3 regions of the Streptomyces sp. NPDC029138 genome follow, and region 2 is predicted to be linked to each of the others. Evidence: riboswitches for the same ligand, from Rfam matches in the RefSeq annotation. Region 2 holds a riboswitch; each other region holds the start of a gene.
What was found. Region 2 has a riboswitch for cobalamin ahead of ACZ4WH_RS13085 (cobalamin biosynthesis protein). Riboswitches for the same ligand answer to the same signal wherever they lie in the genome.
Positions count from the first base shown of each region.

Region 1: it holds a riboswitch for cobalamin, as region 2 does, so the genes downstream of both, ACZ4WH_RS04735 (CbtB domain-containing protein) here and ACZ4WH_RS13085 (cobalamin biosynthesis protein) in region 2, are expected to answer to the same signal.
Region 3: it holds a riboswitch for cobalamin, as region 2 does, so the genes downstream of both, nicT (Nickel transporter NicT) here and ACZ4WH_RS13085 (cobalamin biosynthesis protein) in region 2, are expected to answer to the same signal.

Region 1 is NZ_JBVHWM010000003.1:157,290-163,291, reverse strand. Features, by position in the region: gene ACZ4WH_RS04755 (amidohydrolase family protein) at 1-723, opposite strand, end outside; gene ACZ4WH_RS04750 (NAD(P)-dependent oxidoreductase) at 720-1,607, opposite strand; gene ACZ4WH_RS04745 (antibiotic biosynthesis monooxygenase family protein) at 1,604-1,942, opposite strand; gene ACZ4WH_RS04740 (hypothetical protein) at 2,281-2,607, shown strand; cobalamin riboswitch at 2,661-2,782, shown strand; gene ACZ4WH_RS04735 (CbtB domain-containing protein) at 2,819-3,040, shown strand; gene ACZ4WH_RS04730 (CbtA family protein) at 3,063-3,815, shown strand; gene ACZ4WH_RS04725 (histidine phosphatase family protein) at 3,950-4,531, opposite strand; gene ACZ4WH_RS04720 (MerR family transcriptional regulator) at 4,528-5,025, opposite strand; gene ACZ4WH_RS04715 (methyltransferase domain-containing protein) at 5,054-5,812, shown strand; gene ACZ4WH_RS04710 (heavy metal translocating P-type ATPase) at 5,941-6,002, shown strand, end outside.
Region 2 is NZ_JBVHWM010000011.1:97,804-103,805, reverse strand. Features, by position in the region: gene ACZ4WH_RS13110 (alpha/beta hydrolase) at 1-665, opposite strand, end outside; gene ACZ4WH_RS13105 (class II aldolase/adducin family protein) at 799-1,527, opposite strand; gene ACZ4WH_RS13100 (lysozyme) at 1,719-2,561, shown strand; gene ACZ4WH_RS13095 (inorganic phosphate transporter) at 2,705-3,961, shown strand; gene ACZ4WH_RS13090 (hypothetical protein) at 3,996-4,223, shown strand; cobalamin riboswitch at 4,382-4,522, shown strand; gene ACZ4WH_RS13085 (cobalamin biosynthesis protein) at 4,626-5,570, shown strand; gene ACZ4WH_RS13080 (cobyric acid synthase) at 5,567-6,002, shown strand, end outside.
Region 3 is NZ_JBVHWM010000006.1:3,087-9,088, forward strand. Features, by position in the region: gene ACZ4WH_RS08320 (DUF4142 domain-containing protein) at 1-524, shown strand, start outside; gene ACZ4WH_RS08325 (glycoside hydrolase family 13 protein) at 521-2,179, opposite strand; gene ACZ4WH_RS08330 (ArsR/SmtB family transcription factor) at 2,259-2,609, opposite strand; cobalamin riboswitch at 2,691-2,873, shown strand; gene nicT (Nickel transporter NicT) at 2,902-3,984, shown strand; gene ACZ4WH_RS08340 (nucleoside hydrolase) at 3,988-4,950, opposite strand; gene thrS (threonine--tRNA ligase) at 5,091-6,002, opposite strand, start outside.

The sequences.
Region 1 (6,002 bases), on a different contig from region 2:
CGCAGCGGAGCCGGGCGGACCGGCCTGGGGCCGCCCGGAGGGCGGCGCCCCCCCGGCCCAGTGCCGGGGGCGCGCCGCCGTCTGGAGGCGCTCCGGCAGCAGCGCCATCGCGCCGCCGCCGGTCGCGCCGATCAACCGCAGACCGGGGTACTTGTCCAGCCATCCCGCGAACGCGATCATGGCCATGCCCATCGTGACGTCGCCGAAGCGGCCGATCTGCTCGACGAAGCCGATCTCGTCCACCCGTTCCGTGCCGACCGGTTCGGCCGGGGCGTGCACCAGCACCGGCACCCCCGCCTCCGCGGCCAGCGCGAAGAAGGAGTCGGCACGCGGGGAGCCGAGCAGCTCCCCATGCACGCTGGACGTGGTGATCAGACCGACGAAGGCCGGGTCCGCGAGGGTCTCCCGGACTCCTTCGAGGTGATCGTCGTCGCCGAACGGGTTGGCGTACACGTAGCCGCGCAACTGGTCGGGGAACCTGCGGATCAGCCCCGACATCCAGGCGTGGAAGCCGCGCAGCCGGTCGCGTGGCTGGGCGTAGTTGTCGACGCCCGGCACCCGCGCCATCGCGCCGGCCCCGACGGGGCTGCCGATGATGGTGAGGTCGATCCCGGCCTCGGCGCGGGCGGCGAGCATGCCGTCGACGTCGGTCAGGCTCGGGGGCATGGGGAAGCGTTCGGCCGCTTCCGGTGGGGACAGATGCCCGTGGATGTCGATGATCACGTGTCGGTTTCCGGTTTCGGTGCGAGTGCGCGGGTGACCGCGGCACAGTCCTGGTCGCCCAGTCCTTGCTCGGTGGCGCGGACGTGGGTCTCCGCCGCGGCGGTCGCCAACGGCAGAGTCAGGCCGACTGTCGCCGCCTGCTTGGAAGCGAGCATGAGGTCTTTCGCCATCAGCCGCAGCCGGAAGTCCGGCTCGTCGAAGCGGCCGGAGGCCAGGCGCCGGGACTTGAACGCCATGACCGGCGAGGCGAAGCCGCTGCCCGCGATGGTCTTGAGGACCAGCTTCCGGTCGAGGCCGCAGGCGCCCGCCAGTTCGGTGGCCTCGGCCAGCGCCTGCACCTCTATGCCCATCAGCAGGTTGAGGAGCAGTTTCATCCGCATGCCGGACCCGAGTGCGCCCAGATGGACGACCTCCTTGCCCAGCGTCTCCAGCAGCGGGCGGGCGGCGTCGAAGACGCGCTTGTCGCCGCCGGCGAACAGCCGCAGCTCTCCGTCGCGGGCGTGGTCGCGGTTGCCGAGCATGCCGACGTCCAGGACCGAGGGCGCGTCACCGGCGATCTGCACGACCTCGTCGGGGGCGACGGTGCTGGCGCAGATCAGGACGCCGGGGTACGGGCCGTCGGCCAGCACGCCGTCCGGGCCGTGCAGCACGGCGCCGAGGGCCTCGCCGTCGGACACGACGCAGAGGGCGGCGCTCGTACCCGCGACGGCGTCGGCGGGGTGGGCGGCGGCGTGGGCGCCCGCCTCGGAGAGCGGCGCGGTGCGCTGCGGGGTACGGTTCCAAACCCGGACCTGTATCCCCTGGTCGAGGAGGCGACCGGCCAGTCCGGCGCCCATCGTGCCGAGACCGAGGACGGCGACGGGGCCGTTGACGGTGCCCGTCATGCGGACACCCCCTTGGTCTCCTTGATCACACGGAACCGCATGGACTGCCGCTGGTCGACCCACTCGCGCAGCGGGGCCACCAACTCCTGGTGCTCCGCGCTCTGCTGCCAGGCGAAGAAGTCCTCGGCCGACCGCCACTCGCTGGTGATGACCCACTGGCGGGAGTCGTCGACGGGCTCTCCGAGCCGCTCGACGATGTGGCCGGGGGTGTTGGACACGGACTTCCGGAGCTGCTCGTACAGATCCAGGAAGCCCTGCTCGCCGCCCTCGATGACGCGGACCGCGAAGACGACGTTCAGCTTCTCGGCCGACAGGCCGTTGTGGTTGGTGCCCATGTGTCTCCTCCTGAGTGAGATCCGGCAGGACACGACACCAACGGACTCATGTCCCTCGTACGGCTGCAACTCCGAATGGGGGACGGGCCGGTCGGCACAAGGGGTTCACGTTCCGTCATTAGTCATTTCGAGTGACTTACGGGGCTCCTGCCGACGGGTGACCCGCCGTACGGCGGCCGGGTGACGGCGCGTCGCGGGAGATGAAAGGATGATCGCCTTCTGAGGTGACACCGGGGCGCACCTCCCCGGGAGGGGAGTGGGGCGGCGTGCCCGAGAGGCCGGCGGAGGAAGCGGCAGGCCAGGCCGCGGAGGGAACCGGTGCGGCGCCGTGCCGGGTCGTGGTGTGCCGGGACTGCTGCTGCGGCAGCCCCAAGGTGACCGGCGTCGATCACGCGGCGCAGACCGCGCGGCTGCGCGCCGAGGTGCCCGTCCGTGTCTCCGACTGCCTCGACGTCTGTGACCAGGCCAACGTCATCGTCGTACAGCCGTCCGCCGCCGGCCGGGCCGCCGGTGCGCGACCGGTCTGGCTGGGGCTCGTCAACGATCCGGACGCGACCGAGGACATCGTCACCTGGGTGCGGGCGGGCGGCCCGGGGGTGGCTCCGCTGCCGGACATCCTCGACCTGTACGCCTTCACCCCACCGCGGCGGCGCGCGGACCGCTGAGACCCGGGCCGTACGGACTGCGGTCTTGGCCGGACGCCGGTCACGCGGTACGGTCGGTCCGAATCGACGACGGTACGACGGAAGCCGGTGAGAACCCGGCACGGTCGCGCCACTGTATGCGGGCTCCCACGGGGCGCCCGTGAGTCAGACCCGGGGCCGTCGTCCTGTGCACCACCGAGATGGGACGCGAACTCCCAGAGGAGGTCCTGCCATGGCGCAGACCGTCGCCCGGCCGACACCCACCACTCCCGCCGTCCCCGCCAAGCTGCCGCTGAAGGCGACAGCTCCCTGGGCGGTCTTCTTCGGCATCCTCATGCTGGTCCTGCTCTACTTCGTCGGCGCCGAACAGGGCGCCACCTCCGTGGTCAACGGCACGGACGTCCATGAATGGGTGCACGACGCACGCCACCTGCTCGGCTTCCCCTGCCACTGACGCGAGGGGACCGCGCGCACCCATGAACTCCGCAACCGTACGGAACCTCCTCGTACGGGGCATGCTCGCCGGCCTCGCGGCCGGCGTGCTCGCCCTCATCGCCGCCTATTTCCTCGGTGAGCCGAACGTCGACAAGGCGATCGGCTTCGAGGACGCCCACGCGCACGGACACGAGAGGGAGGTCGTCTCCCGCTCCTTGCAGTCCACCGCCGGGCTCGCCACCGGTGTCCTCGTCGACGGCGTCGCCTTCGGCGGCATCGCCGCGCTCGCCTTCTGCTTCGCGCTCGGCCGGGTGGGCCGGTTCGGCCCGCGCGCCACGGCGCTGCTGCTGTCCGGCTGCGCACTGCTCGCCGTGTACGTCGTGCCGTTCCTGAAGTACCCGGCCAACCCGCCGTCGGTCGGCGACCCCGGCACCATCGGCAGGCGGACCGCCCTGTACTTCCTGATGATGCTGCTCAGCGTCCTCCTGGCGATCGCCGCCACCCTCCTCGGCAAGCGGCTGTCGCCCGGTCTGGGCACCTGGTGGGCGACGGTGGTGGCGGTGGCCGCGTTCGCCGTCGTGATCGGCGTGGCCTACGCGTTCCTGCCCGCCGTCGATGAAGTGCCGAAGGACTTCCCGGCCACACTGCTGTGGCGGTTCCGCCTGTCCGCCCTGGCCCTCCAGGCCGTGCTGTGGGCCGGATTCGGCCTGGCCTTCGGGGAGTTGGCCGAGCGCCTGCTGACTCCCGGGCCGGCCACGGGCGCGAAGGGGCGGGCGGTTCCGGCCGCACACTGACTGCGCCCGGCCGGGGCGCGAAGGGCTGAGCCATCCGGCCGCACACCGACTGCGCCTGGCCGGCAGAGGGGGCCCTCCGGAACCACCCGGGGGCCCTCTGGCGTTCTTCGGCTCAATCCCCGGCCGGCAGACGGCTATTCGGCGTCCGGCGCGGACAGCGGACGGCCCAGCCGCAGATTCCACCGCCCGGCCCGGCCGCTCAGTTCGGTCACGGTCAGGGGCGGCACGTCGAGGCGCCAGAAGACCGCGACGGGCATGCCCAGCGCCTCCACCGCCGCCGCCCGCACCAGCTCCGGCTCGACCACGGCGAGCGTACGACCCTCCACACCCTGCGCGTCGGCCAGCCAGCGCGCGACCCGCCCGCACAGGTCCTGGACCGACTCGCCGCCATGCGGTGTGCACGCGGGGTCGGTGAGCCAGCGGCCCACCGCGTCGGGCTCGGCGGCTCCCACCTCGTCCAGCGTGCGGCCTCGCCAGCGGCCCACATCGAGACCCGTCAACTCCGGTACCGGCACGCCGTCCAGGCCCAGCGCCGCGGCCGTCTCCAGGCAGCGCACGCTGGGGGAGGCGAGCACACGGACGGCGGAGGGCAGCGACCCGGCCGCCGAACGGGCCCGCGCCGCGCCGCTGTCGTCGAGCGAGCCGCCGTCGTCGAAGCGGGCCCGCCGCAGCGACGCGCTCGTCGCGGGCGAGACGAGAAGGACTCGACTGGTCACGCGGTCGCTCCTGTCGCTGGGGTGGTGGGGTGCGGGACTCGACGGGGAAGGGTAGCGGGGGCTCGGCCTCCATCCGAACGGCCCTTGTCGTCGCCGATGCGATCGGTGACGACCCGCTGGAAGTGCGGGCACCGGGTGACATCCTCGTGACCGCAGGCCAGGGCGCACTCGATGAGGTCGAGCGAGGCCCGGGCGGCGGCGATGCGCAGGCGGAGTGCGTCGGCTTCCCGGCGGAGGACGTCCCGGCGGCTTTCCGGGGCTCTGCTCGCGAACAGGGAGCGGATGGTGTCGAGGGACAGGCCCGCCTCCTTGGCCCGCAGGATGACGGCGACCCGGGTGAGCGCGTCGGTGCCGTAGCGGCGGCGGCCCGCGCTGTCGCGCGACGGGGTCAGCAGTCCCCGTGCCTCCCAGTGCCGCAGCACGTGGGTGGCCAGGCCGAAGCGTTCCGCGAGGGCGCCGATGCTCAGGGTCTCGTCATCGCTGCTTGACTTCATGCCGACATTAAGTCGGAGCCTGGGCGGCATGGCTAGTGACACGGAAGAGACGGACGGCCTCGTCGCCATGCTGGACGCGGCCGACCGGCTGCCGGGCGCGGCAGAACTGCGGACCCGCTCCTACGAGTTGCTGCGGCTGCCGTCGGGGGCGGCGGTCGTGGACGTCGGGTGCGGTGCCGGGCGGGCGGTGGTGGAACTGACCGAGCGGGGCGTCGCGGCGGTCGGCGTGGACACCGACCATCGCGTGATCGGCATCGCTCGGCGACGGTGGCCGGACGCGGAGTTCGGGATCGCCGACGCGTACGCACTGCCCCTGGGGGACGGTTCGGTGGCCGGCTACCGGGCGGACAAGGTCTTCCACGAACTCGCCGCGCCGGACAGGGCGCTGCGGGAGGCGCGCCGGGTGCTCGCCCCGGGCGGCCGGGCCGTCGTCCTGGGCCACGACTGGGACACGATCGTCATCGACTCCGACGACCCCGCCCTGACCCGCACCATCGTGCGGGCCCGCGCGGACCGGGTCACGGCGCCACGCGCCGCGCGCGGCTGCCGGAACCTGCTGCTGGCGGCGGGCTTCGAGGACGTGTCGGTGGAGGTCCGCACCGGCGTCTTCACCGGGACGACGATGCTTCCGCTGCTGGCCGGGTTCGCGGACGCGGCGCACGCCTCCGGTGCCGTGCCCCGGGAAGACGCGGCCGGCTGGACGGCCGAACAGCGGGCCCGCGCGGAACGCGACCGCCTGTTTCTCGCCCTGCCGGTGTTCGTCGTCGCGGGGACCAGCCCGGGGTGATGCCGCCGCCCGCTGACCTGGCGGGAATCGAGGGCGTCAGGCTGTTGCGCTCCATACGGGGTGGGGGTATACATATGAGTCGTTGACATACCCCCCAGGGGTATATGCACGAGCTGTGAGGAGCAGACATGCCCAGCACCACGTCCGGTGCCGCCGAGGTCGAACTCGCCATCGGCGGCATGACCTGCGC
Region 2 (6,002 bases):
AGCGCGTGGCGGATCGCCGCCTCGACGTCCCGCCACTCGGTCTCGCCGAGGTGGTTCAGGCCGTCCGGCGGGCGCGGGGCGCCGAGGTCGCCGCGGTAGGCGAGGGCGAGGACGGGCAGCCGGCGGCCGTGCAGGAAGCCCATGACGTTCATGGCGTGTTCCCGGGTGGCGCCGAGGCCGTGCACGGCGATCACCCAGGTGTCCCGCTGGCCGGGCACGAACCAGGCGGGCAGGGCGCCCAGCTCGCCGGGCACGTCGACGTCGGTGTGGTCCAGGCCGAGAGCGGCGCCGGGGTTGCCGACGTACAGGTTGGGGGTGAGCCACACCGCGTCGCCGGAGGCGAAGGTGCCGTGGGTGACGCGTTCCAGACGGCGCACGACCGTGTCGGCGGTGTGCTGGGCCGCCTCCAGGACGGGGCCGACGACCGCGTGGGAGCCGTCGCCGGCGAGGCCGTAGGTGCCGGGGCGCAGGGTGGCCAGGTCGCGGGTGAGCGTGATCTGGCCGGCGGCCGTGCCGTGCACCGTGAGGCGGGGCTCGGTGGGCAGCGGGCGGCCCGCCGGGACCTTCAGCGCGGCGTCGCTGGCGAGCCGGCCGGCGACGACGGACGCCATGCCGGCGGCCAGGACGGCGGTGAGTCCGGCGGCGGTGGCTTTGACGGTGAGCACGGGTCCAGTGTCGGCGGGCCTGTGGCCACCGGCCAGCGGAAGCGAGGACCGTCGGGGTGCGGGCGGGTTCGGCACCGCCGGGTGCGCACGTCGTGACTGGGCGCCGTTGCGGCGGATCAAGGACAGCAAGGGGTCACCTCCGTTGGCCGTACCCCTTCAAGCGTTCCCCGACCTGCGCCAGTTGTGCCTCCGTCAGCAGGGACGGTGTCAGGCCCGGCACCGAGGACGCCGTGAGCCACAGGCGGCACATCCACTCCAGCTGGGCGGTGCGGTCGTAGGCCTGGTCGAGGGTGGCGCCGTAGGTGATCGTGCCGTGGTTCTGGAGCAGGCAGCCGGAGCGGCCGGCGAGGGCGCGGAGCATGTTCTCGGCCAGTTCGTCGGTGCCGTAGGTGGCGTAGGGGGCGACCCGGACGGGGCCGCCGAGGGCGACGGTCATGTAGTGGACCGGCGGTAGCTCGGGCACGAGCGTGGAGACGGCGGTCGCGTGCACGGCGTGGGTGTGGACGACGGCGCGGGCGTCGGTGGTGCGGTAGACGGCGAGGTGCATGGGCAGCTCGCTGGTCGGCACGAGCGTGCCGAGCACCTGGCGTCCGGTGAGGTCGACGCCGGTGATGTCGGCCGGGGTGAGCCGGTCGTAGGGGACGCCCGACGGGGTGACCAGCACGAGGTCCCCGACGCGGGCGGAGACGTTGCCGGAGGTGCCGACGACCAGGCCGTCGGTGACGGTCCGGCGTGCCGTCGCGACCAGTTCCGCCCAGAGCCGTGCCTCGTCCTGCCGCGCGTCCCGCCGCCCGCCGTCCTGTCGCGCGTCCCGGTGCCCGCCCTGGTGCCCGTCGTCCGTGTTCCGCAGCGCTTCAGCCATGCCGTGATCCTGCCAGCCGGACCGGCGGAGAGCGGGTGGGCCGGTCGTTTCCGCGCGGAGACCGTACGGCCGAACGGGCGGATATAGCGCATATCGTGCCGAAACGCTCTGAATCGTCACGGATGTGGTGATGGGCGGGCCTTCAATGATCCCTCTTGCCGACTGGACGCCCGCCATCCCGGGGGAGACACATGGCCCGTGAACGCACCCTTGTCCGCCGCCGCACCGGTCTCCTCACGGCGGCCACGGCGGCCCTCACCCTCGCCCTCGCGACCACCACGACCGCGTCGGCCGGACCACTGAGGTCGACCGGGGGACCGGAGGCGGCCGGACCCGCGGCCTCGGCCACGCTGTCCGTGCTGCCGGGGCTGTCCGCGCTGGCGGTCCTGGCCGGAACCCGGCCCAGAGGCCACGACGTGTCGTCGCATCAGAAGCGGGTCGACTGGGCGGCCGCCCGGGCGAAGGGCGCGCGATTCGTCTACATCAAGGCGACCGAGTCCACGAACTACCGCAATCCCTACTTCGCCGGACAGTACTCGGGTGCCCGCGAGGCCGGACTGATCCGGGGCGCCTACCACTTCGCCCTGCCGGACCGGTCCTCCGGCGCCCAGCAGGCCGGGTACTTCGTGCGGCACGGCGGCGACTGGCGGGCGGACGGCTGGACGCTGCCGCCCGCGCTGGACATCGAGTACAACCCGTACAACGCGAAGCACAAGTGCTACGGCCTGAGCAAGGCCCGGATGGTCCGCTGGATCCGGTCGTTCAGCGACGAGATCAAGGAGGAGACCGGCCGCCGTCCGGTGATCTACACCACAACCCAGTGGTGGAAGCTGTGCACCGGGAACAGCCGCGCCTTCTCCTCCTCGCACGCCCTGTGGATCGCCCGCCACGGCACCTCGCGACCGGGCACGCTGCCCGGCGGCTGGCGGTACTGGACGTTCTGGCAGCACGCCGTCAAGGGCAGGCTGCCGGGTGACCAAAATCTCTTCAACGGCTCGCTGAGCCGGCTGCGGATCTTCGCGCGAGGCCACTAGCCAAGGCACGCCTGGGCCGAAGACGCGAAGCGGAACCTCGCACGCGCGTTACGGACACCCTCACGCCCGCCTCAGTTCATCTTCCGTTCACCCAGGTTGCCTACGTTCATCCAGCCAATGACCTCGAACGATTGCCTGGGTAAATGGAAAGCTTCTCGCTGATCCTCGCGATTGTGGTGGTAACCGCTCTCGCGTTCGATTTCACGAACGGTTTCCACGACACCGCGAACGCGATGGCCACCACCATCTCCACAGGCGCCCTGAAGCCGAAGATCGCGGTTGCCATGTCCGCCGTCCTCAACCTTGTGGGCGCCTTCCTCTCCGTGGAGGTCGCGAACACGATCTCCAAGGGTCTCGTCGACGAGACCGGCATCCGTCCCGAGGTCATCTTCGCCGCCCTGGTCGGCGCGATCCTCTGGAATCTGCTGACCTGGCTGGTGGGCCTGCCCTCCAGTTCCTCGCACGCCCTGATGGGCGGCCTGGTCGGCGCCACCGTCGCCTCCGCCGGCTTCGGCGCCGTCCACGGTGACGTCCTGGTCACCAAGGTGCTGCTCCCGGCCGTCGCCGCGCCGGTCGTCGCGGGCCTCGCCTCGCTGCTGGCCACCCGGTTCTCCTACGGCGTCGGCGGCACCGCCGACGGCGAGGCCACCCGCAAGGGCTACCGCGCCGGCCAGATCGCCTCCGCCGGTCTGGTCTCTCTCGCGCACGGCACCAACGACGCCCAGAAGACGATGGGCATCATCACGCTCGCCCTCGTCGCGGGCGGCTCCATCGCCCCCGGCTCCAACCCTCCCACCTGGGTCATCCTCTCCGCCGGCCTGGCCATCGCGCTCGGCACCTACATCGGCGGCTGGCGCATCATCCGCACCATGGGCAAGGGCCTGACCGACCTGGAGCCGCGCCAGGGCTTCGCCGCCCAGACCAGCGCCGCGACCGCCATCCTGGCCTCCTCCCACCTCGGCTTCTCCCTCTCCACCACGCACGTCGTCTCCGGCTCGGTGATGGGCGCGGGCCTCGGCCGCAAGGGCGGCGTGGTCCGCTGGTCCACCGCGACCCGCATGTTCGTCGCCTGGGGGCTCACCCTCCCGGCCGCCGCGCTGGTCGGCGGGGGCGCCGAGTCCGTCACCGACCTCGGTGACTGGGGCACCGCCGTCGTCGCCGTCTTCCTGGTCGCCGCGAGCGCCGCGATCTGGAAGGTCTCCCGCCGCGAGGTCGTCGACCACACCAACGTGGTCGCCGACGCCGGGGAGCCGGCGGGTGTGGTGACCACCGCCATCGCCGCCGTGACCCCGCCCCCGGTGGGCGCGGTCACCGAGGACCTGACGGCCACGATCCCGGCCCCGGCCACCGAGCCCTCCCCCGCCGCCGCCCCGGCCACCCCGCCGGCCGCCGCGGTCTGACCCCGAGCACACGGTTACTGAAGGAAGCATCCCCATGAAGATCGACTGGGCGGCCCTCGGCTCCGTCTTCGGCGTCAGCCTCGCGTTCACGGTGGGCCTGGTGGTCCTGTTCACCCTCGGCATCAACGGCCTGTCCCGCCGCGAGAAGGCGGCGGCGCAGGGCGGGTCCGCCGCGCTGGCGGTGACCGGCGCGTACGTGTGCTTCGCGGCCTGCGCGGCGGCGGTGGCGTACGGGATCTACCTGATCGTCGTCAAGCCCTGACGGTTCGAAACCTCACGCATCGGCCCCGCCGGGCCACCGCTTCAGCGGGACCGGCGGGGCCGACGCATGTCGTCGGACCGGCCGTCCGGTGCCGTCCGGCGGGCCGGTGATGTGGGCCTCAGCACAGTCCGGCATCCCAGGTCAACGGCAAGTTGACGGCCGTTCCGGGCGCGTGGTGGACTGCCCAGGCCATGTACGGCGGCAAGAGAGGAAGCCGGTGCGAATCCGGCGCGGTCCCGCCACTGTCACCGGGGAAGAAACCCCGGGAGCCAGGAACTCTCACCGCCGATTCACGTCGAACCAGGGCGCGGACACCCTGAGTGAGGACACATATCGCCATGCTCGGCTGCCGATCGAGGACCAGTACCAGGCCCGTTCCTGTCCCCACGGCCGGCTGAGCCGATGGGTGCCGATCGCGCTTACGCGTACGGCGCCGCCGCCGGCGTCCTCGGTGACCTGCTCCTCGGCGATCCGCGCCGCGGGCACCCGGTCGCCGCGTTCGGCCGGGCGGCCGGCGCCGTGGAACGCGCCCTGTGGCACGACCACCGTGGCTGGGGCGCCCTGCACACCGCCGTGTGCGCCGGTGGCGCCGTCGCCTTGGGAACGCTGGCCGTTCGCGCCGTACGCCCCTCCCGTACCGCCTCCGCCGCGCTGACCGCCGCCGCCACCTGGGCCGTCGTCGGCGGCACCTCGCTCGCCCGGGAAGCCCGCGCCATCGGGCGCGCCTTGGAGGCCGGGGACGTCGAGGCCGCCCGGGCCCGGCTGCCGCATCTGTGCGGCCGGGACCCGCAGGCGCTGGACGCCGACGGCATCGCCCGGGCCGTCGTCGAGTCGGTCGCCGAGAACACCTCCGACGCCGTGGTCGGCGCCCTCGTCTGGGGTGCCGTCGCCGGAGTCCCGGGGCTCCTCGGGTTCCGCGCGGTCAACACCCTGGACGCGATGGTGGGTCACAAGTCGCCCCGCCACCGGCGCTACGGCTGGGCCTCCGCCCGCCTGGACGACGTCGTCGGCTGGCCGGGGGCCCGGCTGACCGCCGTACTCGCCGCCGTGGCCGGACCCGATCCGCGGGGTGCCGTGCGCGCCTGGAGGGCGGACGCGGGAAAGCATCCGAGCCCCAACGCCGGGCCCGTTGAAGCCTCCTTCGCGGGCGCTCTCGGCGTGCGCCTGGGCGGGACGCTCTCCTACGGCGGCCGGGTCGAACACCGCCCGGTGCTGAACGGCGCCACCGGTCGGCCGGTCCGGGTCACCGACATCGACCTGGCCGCACGGCTCTCCCGCCGCGTCGGTCTGCTCGCGCTCGGCACCACGCTCGCGGCGCGCACCCTCCTGAAAGGACGTGGGAAGTGAACGGTGGTCTCCTCGTCGCCGGCACCACCTCCGACGCGGGCAAGAGCGTCGTGACGGCCGGCATCTGCCGCTGGCTGGTGCGCCAGGGCGTGAAGGTCGCGCCGTTCAAGGCGCAGAACATGTCCCTGAACTCGTTCGTCACGCGCGAGGGCGCCGAGATCGGCCGGGCGCAGGCCATGCAGGCCCAGGCGTGCCGCGTCGAGCCGACCGCGCTGATGAACCCGGTGCTGCTCAAGCCCGGCGGTGAGCAGAGCAGCCAGGTGGTGCTGCTGGGCAAGCCGGTCGGGGAGTTGAGTGCGCGCGGGTACCACGGCGGGCGCCGGCAGCGGCTGCTGGGCACGGTGCTGGACTGCCTGTCGGAGTTGCGGGGCACGTATGACGCGGTGATCTGTGAGGGGGCGGGGAGTCCTGCCGAGATCAACCTGCGGCGGA
Region 3 (6,002 bases), on a different contig from region 2:
TGATCGACGGGCACGCCGCGCTGGACGCCTCCTGCCGCAAGATCGGCCCCATGCTGAACATCACGCTGCCCAACGTGGCGAGTCCGCAACAGGTGGGCTTCGTCAACCAGTTGAAGGGTGAGAGCGGCAAGCAGTTCGACACCGACTTCGCCAACATCCTGCGGATGACGCACGGCTCCATCTTCAACACGATCGCGAAGATCCGCTCCACCACCAAGAACTCGCTGGTGCGGGCCCTCGCCGACCAGGCCAACGACACCGTGCTGGACCACATCACGGTGATGGAGAAGACCGGTCTGGTCGACTTCGACCAGACCATCTTCAACCAGACCACCCCGCCGAAGCTGCCCTCGTCCGACCTGACGCCGCCGGCCCCGGCGGCGGGCCAGCCGGAGGTGGTGCTCACCCCGCCGCCGACCGCCACGTCCACGCCGCTGGACCTCGGCGGCGCCGGTGGTGGCGGCACGGGCGGCGGCGGTACGGGCGGCGGCGTCACGCCCAGCCCCAGTACGCCGGCCGGCTAGGCCAGCCACACCGTGGTGTCCGGCGGCAGAACCCTCCCCTCCGGCACCGGGCCACTGCTCAGCAGGACCTCGCCCGGCGGCAGCGGTACCGGCTGCGCGCCGAGGTTGGTGACGTTCCGCCAGGCCTCGGTGCGGCTGAAGTCCAGGACGTCGGCGGGCGCGTCCGGCGCCCAGGTCAGCGTCTCGCCCTGGAGCAGCTTGCGGCGCAGCCGCAGGGCCGAGCGGTACAGCTCCAGCGTGGAACCCTCGGTGCCGGCCTGCGCCTCGACGGCGTACGCCGCGAAGGACGCCGGCTGCGGCAGCCAGCCGGCCCCGGGCCCGAAGCCGTACGACGGTCCGGTCGTCGTCCACGGCAGCGGCACCCGGCAGCCGTCGCGGCCCTTGCGGACATGGCCGGTCTGCTCCCAGATCGGGTCCTGGAGCACCTCGGTGGGCAGGTCGGCCACCTCGGGCAGGCCCAGTTCCTCCCCCTGGTAGAGGTAGGCCGAGCCGGGCAGCGCCAGCATCAGCAGGGTCGCCGCCCGGGCCCGGCGCAGCCCGGCCGCCGCGTCGATCACGGGCGCGGTGCCGCCGGACAGCAGCCAGGCGGCCGGGTCGGTGCCGGCCGGCAGCATGAGCCGGGAGGCGTGGCGTACGACGTCGTGGTTGGACAGCACCCAGGTCGCGGAGGCCCCGGCGGTCCGGGCCGTGACCAGTGAGGCGGTGATGACGTCCCGCAGCTCCTCCGCGTCCCAGCGCGCCTCCAGGTACTCGAAGTTGAAGGCCTGGCCGAGTTCGTCCGGACGGGCGTACAGGGCGCGGCGGGCACCGGGGACCCAGGCCTCGGCGACGGCCGTGCGGGGCGGGCTGTAGGCGTCGAAGATCTTGCGCCAGTCGCGGTAGATCTCGTGGACCTCGTCGCGGTCCCAGTAGGGATGGCTGCCCGGCGGCATCAGCGGCAGGGCCTGCTCGCCGGTCGCGCCGATGTCCCCGAGGTCCCGCAGCGGCTCGGTGAGGTCCTTGGCCAGGCCGTGGGCGACGTCCACGCGGAAACCATCCACGCCCCGGTCGGACCAGAACCGCAAGGTGGTGCGGAAGTCGGCGCGGACCTCCTCGTCGTCCCAGTTGAGGTCGGGCTGTTCGGGGGCGAACAGGTGCAGGTACCACTCGCCGTCGGGCACCCGCCGCCAGGCGCTGCCGCCGAACACGGACTGCCAGTCGCTGGGCGGCAGTTCACCGTGCGCGCCACGCCCCGGCCGGAAGACGTACCGCTCCCGGGCGGCGGAGCCGGGCCCGGCGCGCAGCGCCTCCTGGAACCAGGGATGCAGATGGGAGGTGTGATTGGGAACGATGTCCACGACGACCTTCAGCCCGAGCCGGTGCGCCTCACCCACCAGGGCGTCGAAGTCGTCCAGGGTGCCGAGGCGCTCGTCGACCCCGCGCGGGTCGATGACGTCGTAGCCGCCGTCGGCGAGTTCGGAGGGGTAGAAGGGGCTCAGCCACAGGGCGTCCACGCCGAGCGTGGCGAGATGGCCCAGCCGGTCGGTGATGCCCCGGAGGTCGCCGAGGCCGTCACCGTCGGCATCGGCGAAACTGCGCGGATAGACCTGGTAGATGACGGCCTGCCGCCACCAGTCGGGGTTCCTGGACGAGAGGTCCGGCGAGAGGTCTGCCATACGGGCTCCCAGGGGACGGACGACAGTACGGAATCTGTATCTGTCCACCTTGCCCGGAAAGGGAACCTTTAGCGGCCGTTCAGCCGACGCAGTGCTCCAACAGCCCCCGAACGTCCGCGTCCACCACCCGGTACCGCACCACGCGCCCCTCCTTCTCCCCCGCCACGACCCCGGCCGCCCGCAGCAGCCGCAGGGCCTGGGAGACGGCGGGGTCGTTCATCCCCGTGGCGATCGCGAGATCGGACACGGCGAGCGGCCCGGTACGGTGCAGGGCGAGCAGCAGCGCCAGCCGGTTGGCATCGGCGAGCAGCGAGAAACGGTCGGCCCAGGTGCGCAGACGCCCCGCCTCACCGATGGCGGCGATCGCCTCGCACACCCGATGCCCGTCGATGGAACGACGGTCGGCTCGGTCGGCAGGCACGAGATGCATGGGGCCAGTCTGGCAGGCCCGCTGTTTGTGATCTTCGATACCTGCGCAGGTGCGCAGCTATGCAGGAAACCGCGTGCCCCTCTACGGTGGGCGGGCCGTGGTGTTCGGGAAGTCGATGGAAGGTCGACGCGGCCCTCGCCACTGTGATCGGGGAGTTCCCGTTCCGTCCGGCATCGCCGGGCCACTGGTCGCATGACCGGGAAGGCAGGGACGGCGGACGTACGACCCGTAAGCCAGGAGACCGGCCACGGCAGCTCACGAAGTGATCCACGAGGTGCTGGAGCGTGAACCCATGGCCGATGCCGCGTCTTTCCGCTGGCGACGCGAGGACACCGTCAAGACAGTGGGGCTGATGGCGGTGATCGTCGCCCTGCACGTCGTCGCCTTCGGAATTCTGTACCTCCTCGTCGCGCCCGAGCACTACAAGGTCGGCACCGACGTCTTCGGGGTCGGGCTCGGCATCACCGCCTACACCCTCGGCATGCGGCACGCCTTCGACGCCGACCACATCGCGGCGATCGACAACACCACCCGGAAGCTGATGGCCGACGGGAAGCGGCCGGTGTCGGTGGGGTTCTGGTTCGCGCTCGGCCACTCCAGCGTGGTGGTGCTGCTGGCGCTGCTGATCGCGGGCGGCACCTCGCTGGCCGGGAAGGTCATGAACGACGGCTCCACCACCCACCAGGTGCTCGGCTTCCTCGGTACGACGATCTCCGGCACGTTCCTCTACCTCATCGCCGCCCTGAACCTGATCGCCCTGGTGGGCATCCTGAAGGTCTTCCGGGCGATGCGGGCGGGCGCGTACGACGAGAAGGAGCTGGAACAGCACCTGGACTCGCGGGGGTTCATGAACCGCGTCCTCGGCCGTCTGACGAAGTCCATTTCGCGGCCGGGACAGATGTACCCGCTCGGCTTCCTCTTCGGGCTCGGCTTCGACACGGCCACCGAGGTCACGCTGATGGTGATGGCGGGCTCGGGCGCGGCGGCGGGCCTGCCCTGGTACGCGGTCCTCTGCCTGCCCCTCCTCTTCGCCGCCGGGATGAGCCTGTTCGACACGCTCGACGGCACGTTCATGAACTTCGCCTACCAGTGGGCGTTCTCCAACCCGGTCCGCAAGGTCTTCTACAACCTCGCCATCACCGGGCTGTCCATCGCCGTCGCCTTCTTCATCGGCACCATCGAACTGGTCGGCGTCCTGCACGAGAGGTTCGGCCTGCACGACGACATCACCGGCTGGATCGCCGGCCTCGACCTCGACCACGTCGGCTACCTCATCGTCGGCCTGTTCGTGGTGGTGTGGGCGGCGGCGCTGGCGTACTGGAAGGTCGCCCGGGTGGAGGAGCGCTGGGCGGTCTCCCCGTCCGCCGCCGAGTAGCGGCTAGCGCGCGACCGTCTCCAGGTACAGCTTCACGTACCGGTCGGCGTTCACCTCCAACGCCACGTCGACCAGGGCGCGTTCACGGCCGCCCTCGTGGATCTCGGACTCGCCGAGGCGGGGGCGGCGGTCGACGACGGTCTGGCCCCTGGTGGGGCCAGGGGCGAGGGAGACCTCGACCGGGAGCAGGCGGGTGGTGATGCCGTGCGGGTCGGCGACCGCGCAGACCGCGCCCGCGTCGCCGAGGCCGCCCGCCTCCTCCGCCTGAGGCGGCTCGCCCTGGTGGGCCGGCCGGTGGGCGAGCAGCTCACCGGCGAGGCGGGTGCCGGGCTCGCCGCTGGCGCGCAGCCGGTGGACCTCGGCGCTGTCCACGACGACCTGCTGGAAGACGTCCAGGCTGTACATCGTGATCGGCACCCCGGCGGTCAGCAGGATCGCCGCCGCCTCCGGGTCGTGCCAGACGTTGAACTCCGCGACCGGCGTGGCGTTGCCGGTGGCCACCGCCCCTCCCATGAACACGATCCGCTCGATGTTCCGGGTGACCTCGGGGTGGGTGCGCAGCAGCAGGGCGATGTTGGTGAGCGGCGCGGTCGGGATCAGTGTCACCGGGCGCGGGGAGGCCAGGATCTCGCGGCGCAGGAGGGTGACGGCGTCGACGGCCACGGGGGTCCGGGCGGGCGCGGGCAGGCCCAGGTCGCCCATGCCGTCGACGCCGTGCACCGGGGCCGGGCGGGCCGGCTCCAGCAGCGGGCGCTCGGCACCCCGGGCCACCGGGATGTCGGGGGCGCCCGCCTGCTCCAGCACGGTGAGGGTGTTGCGGACCACCCCGTCCACGTCGGTGTTCCCGGCCACGCAGGTCACCGCCCGGAGGTCGAGTCCCGGGTGGCGCACGGCGAACAGCAGGGCCAGGGCGTCGTCGACGCCGGTGTCGCAGTCGATGATCACGGGAATGGGCTGACCGTCCACGGCGGACTCCTTCCGTCGTGCCGACCTTAGATCAGGCCGAGCCGACGTGACCGGTGCCGGACGGCGGTCGTCAGGTCCGGGTGCGGGTCGTTCGCCGGACGCGGGTCCGTGCCGGCCGCTCGCGCGGTTCCCCGCGCCTTTCAGGTGGGTGAACCGCAGCTCGGCTCAGAGGCGCGGGCACCCCCGTCCCACAGTGCGGGGCCGCGTGCCGCCACCCGTTCGGTGATCCGGCGCAGCAGGTCGGGTGCCGGCAGCGCTCCGGGGCGGTCGCCGTCGCGCAGGCGTACGGCGGCCAGGCCGGCGCTCGCCTCGCGTGCGCCGATCACCGCCTGGTACGGCACCAGGCGGGCCGCGCGGATCCTGGCGCCCAGGGTGCCCTCCCAGGGGCCGGCCAGTTCGGCGCGCAGGCCCAGGGCGAGCGCCTCGCGGACCAGCGCCGCCGCCGGTTCGACCTGCTCCTCGGCCACCGGCAGCACGGCCAGCTGGACGGGGGCCAGCCAGGCCGGGAACGCGCCGCCGTGGGTCTCGACGAGGTGGGCGACGGCCCGTTCGACGCTGCCGATGATGCTGCGGTGCACCATCACCGGCCGGTGCTTCGCGCCGTCGGCGCCGATGTAGCGCAGATCGAAGCGGGCGGGCTGGTGGAAGTCGATCTGCACGGTGGACAGGGTGGACTCGCGGCCGGCCGGGTCCGCGATCTGCACGTCGATCTTCGGGCCGTAGAACGCGGCCTCGCCCTCCGCCTCCTCGTACGCCACCCCGGCCTCGGCGAGGACCTCCCGCAGCAGCCCGGTCGCCCGGCGCCACAGCTCCGGGTCGGCGACGTACTTGCCGCCCGCGCCGGGCAGCGAGAGCCGGTGGCGTACGGCCTCGATGCCGAGGTCGGCGTAGGCGCGGGCGATCAGCTCCAGGGCGGCGCGGGCCTCCGCCACCGCCTGGTCCAGGGTGCAGAAGACGTGCGCGTCGTTGAGGTGGATGGCGCGGACCCGGGTCAGGCCGCCGAGCACGCCGGACAGCTCGGCGCGGTGCATGGCGCCCAGTTCGGCGATGCG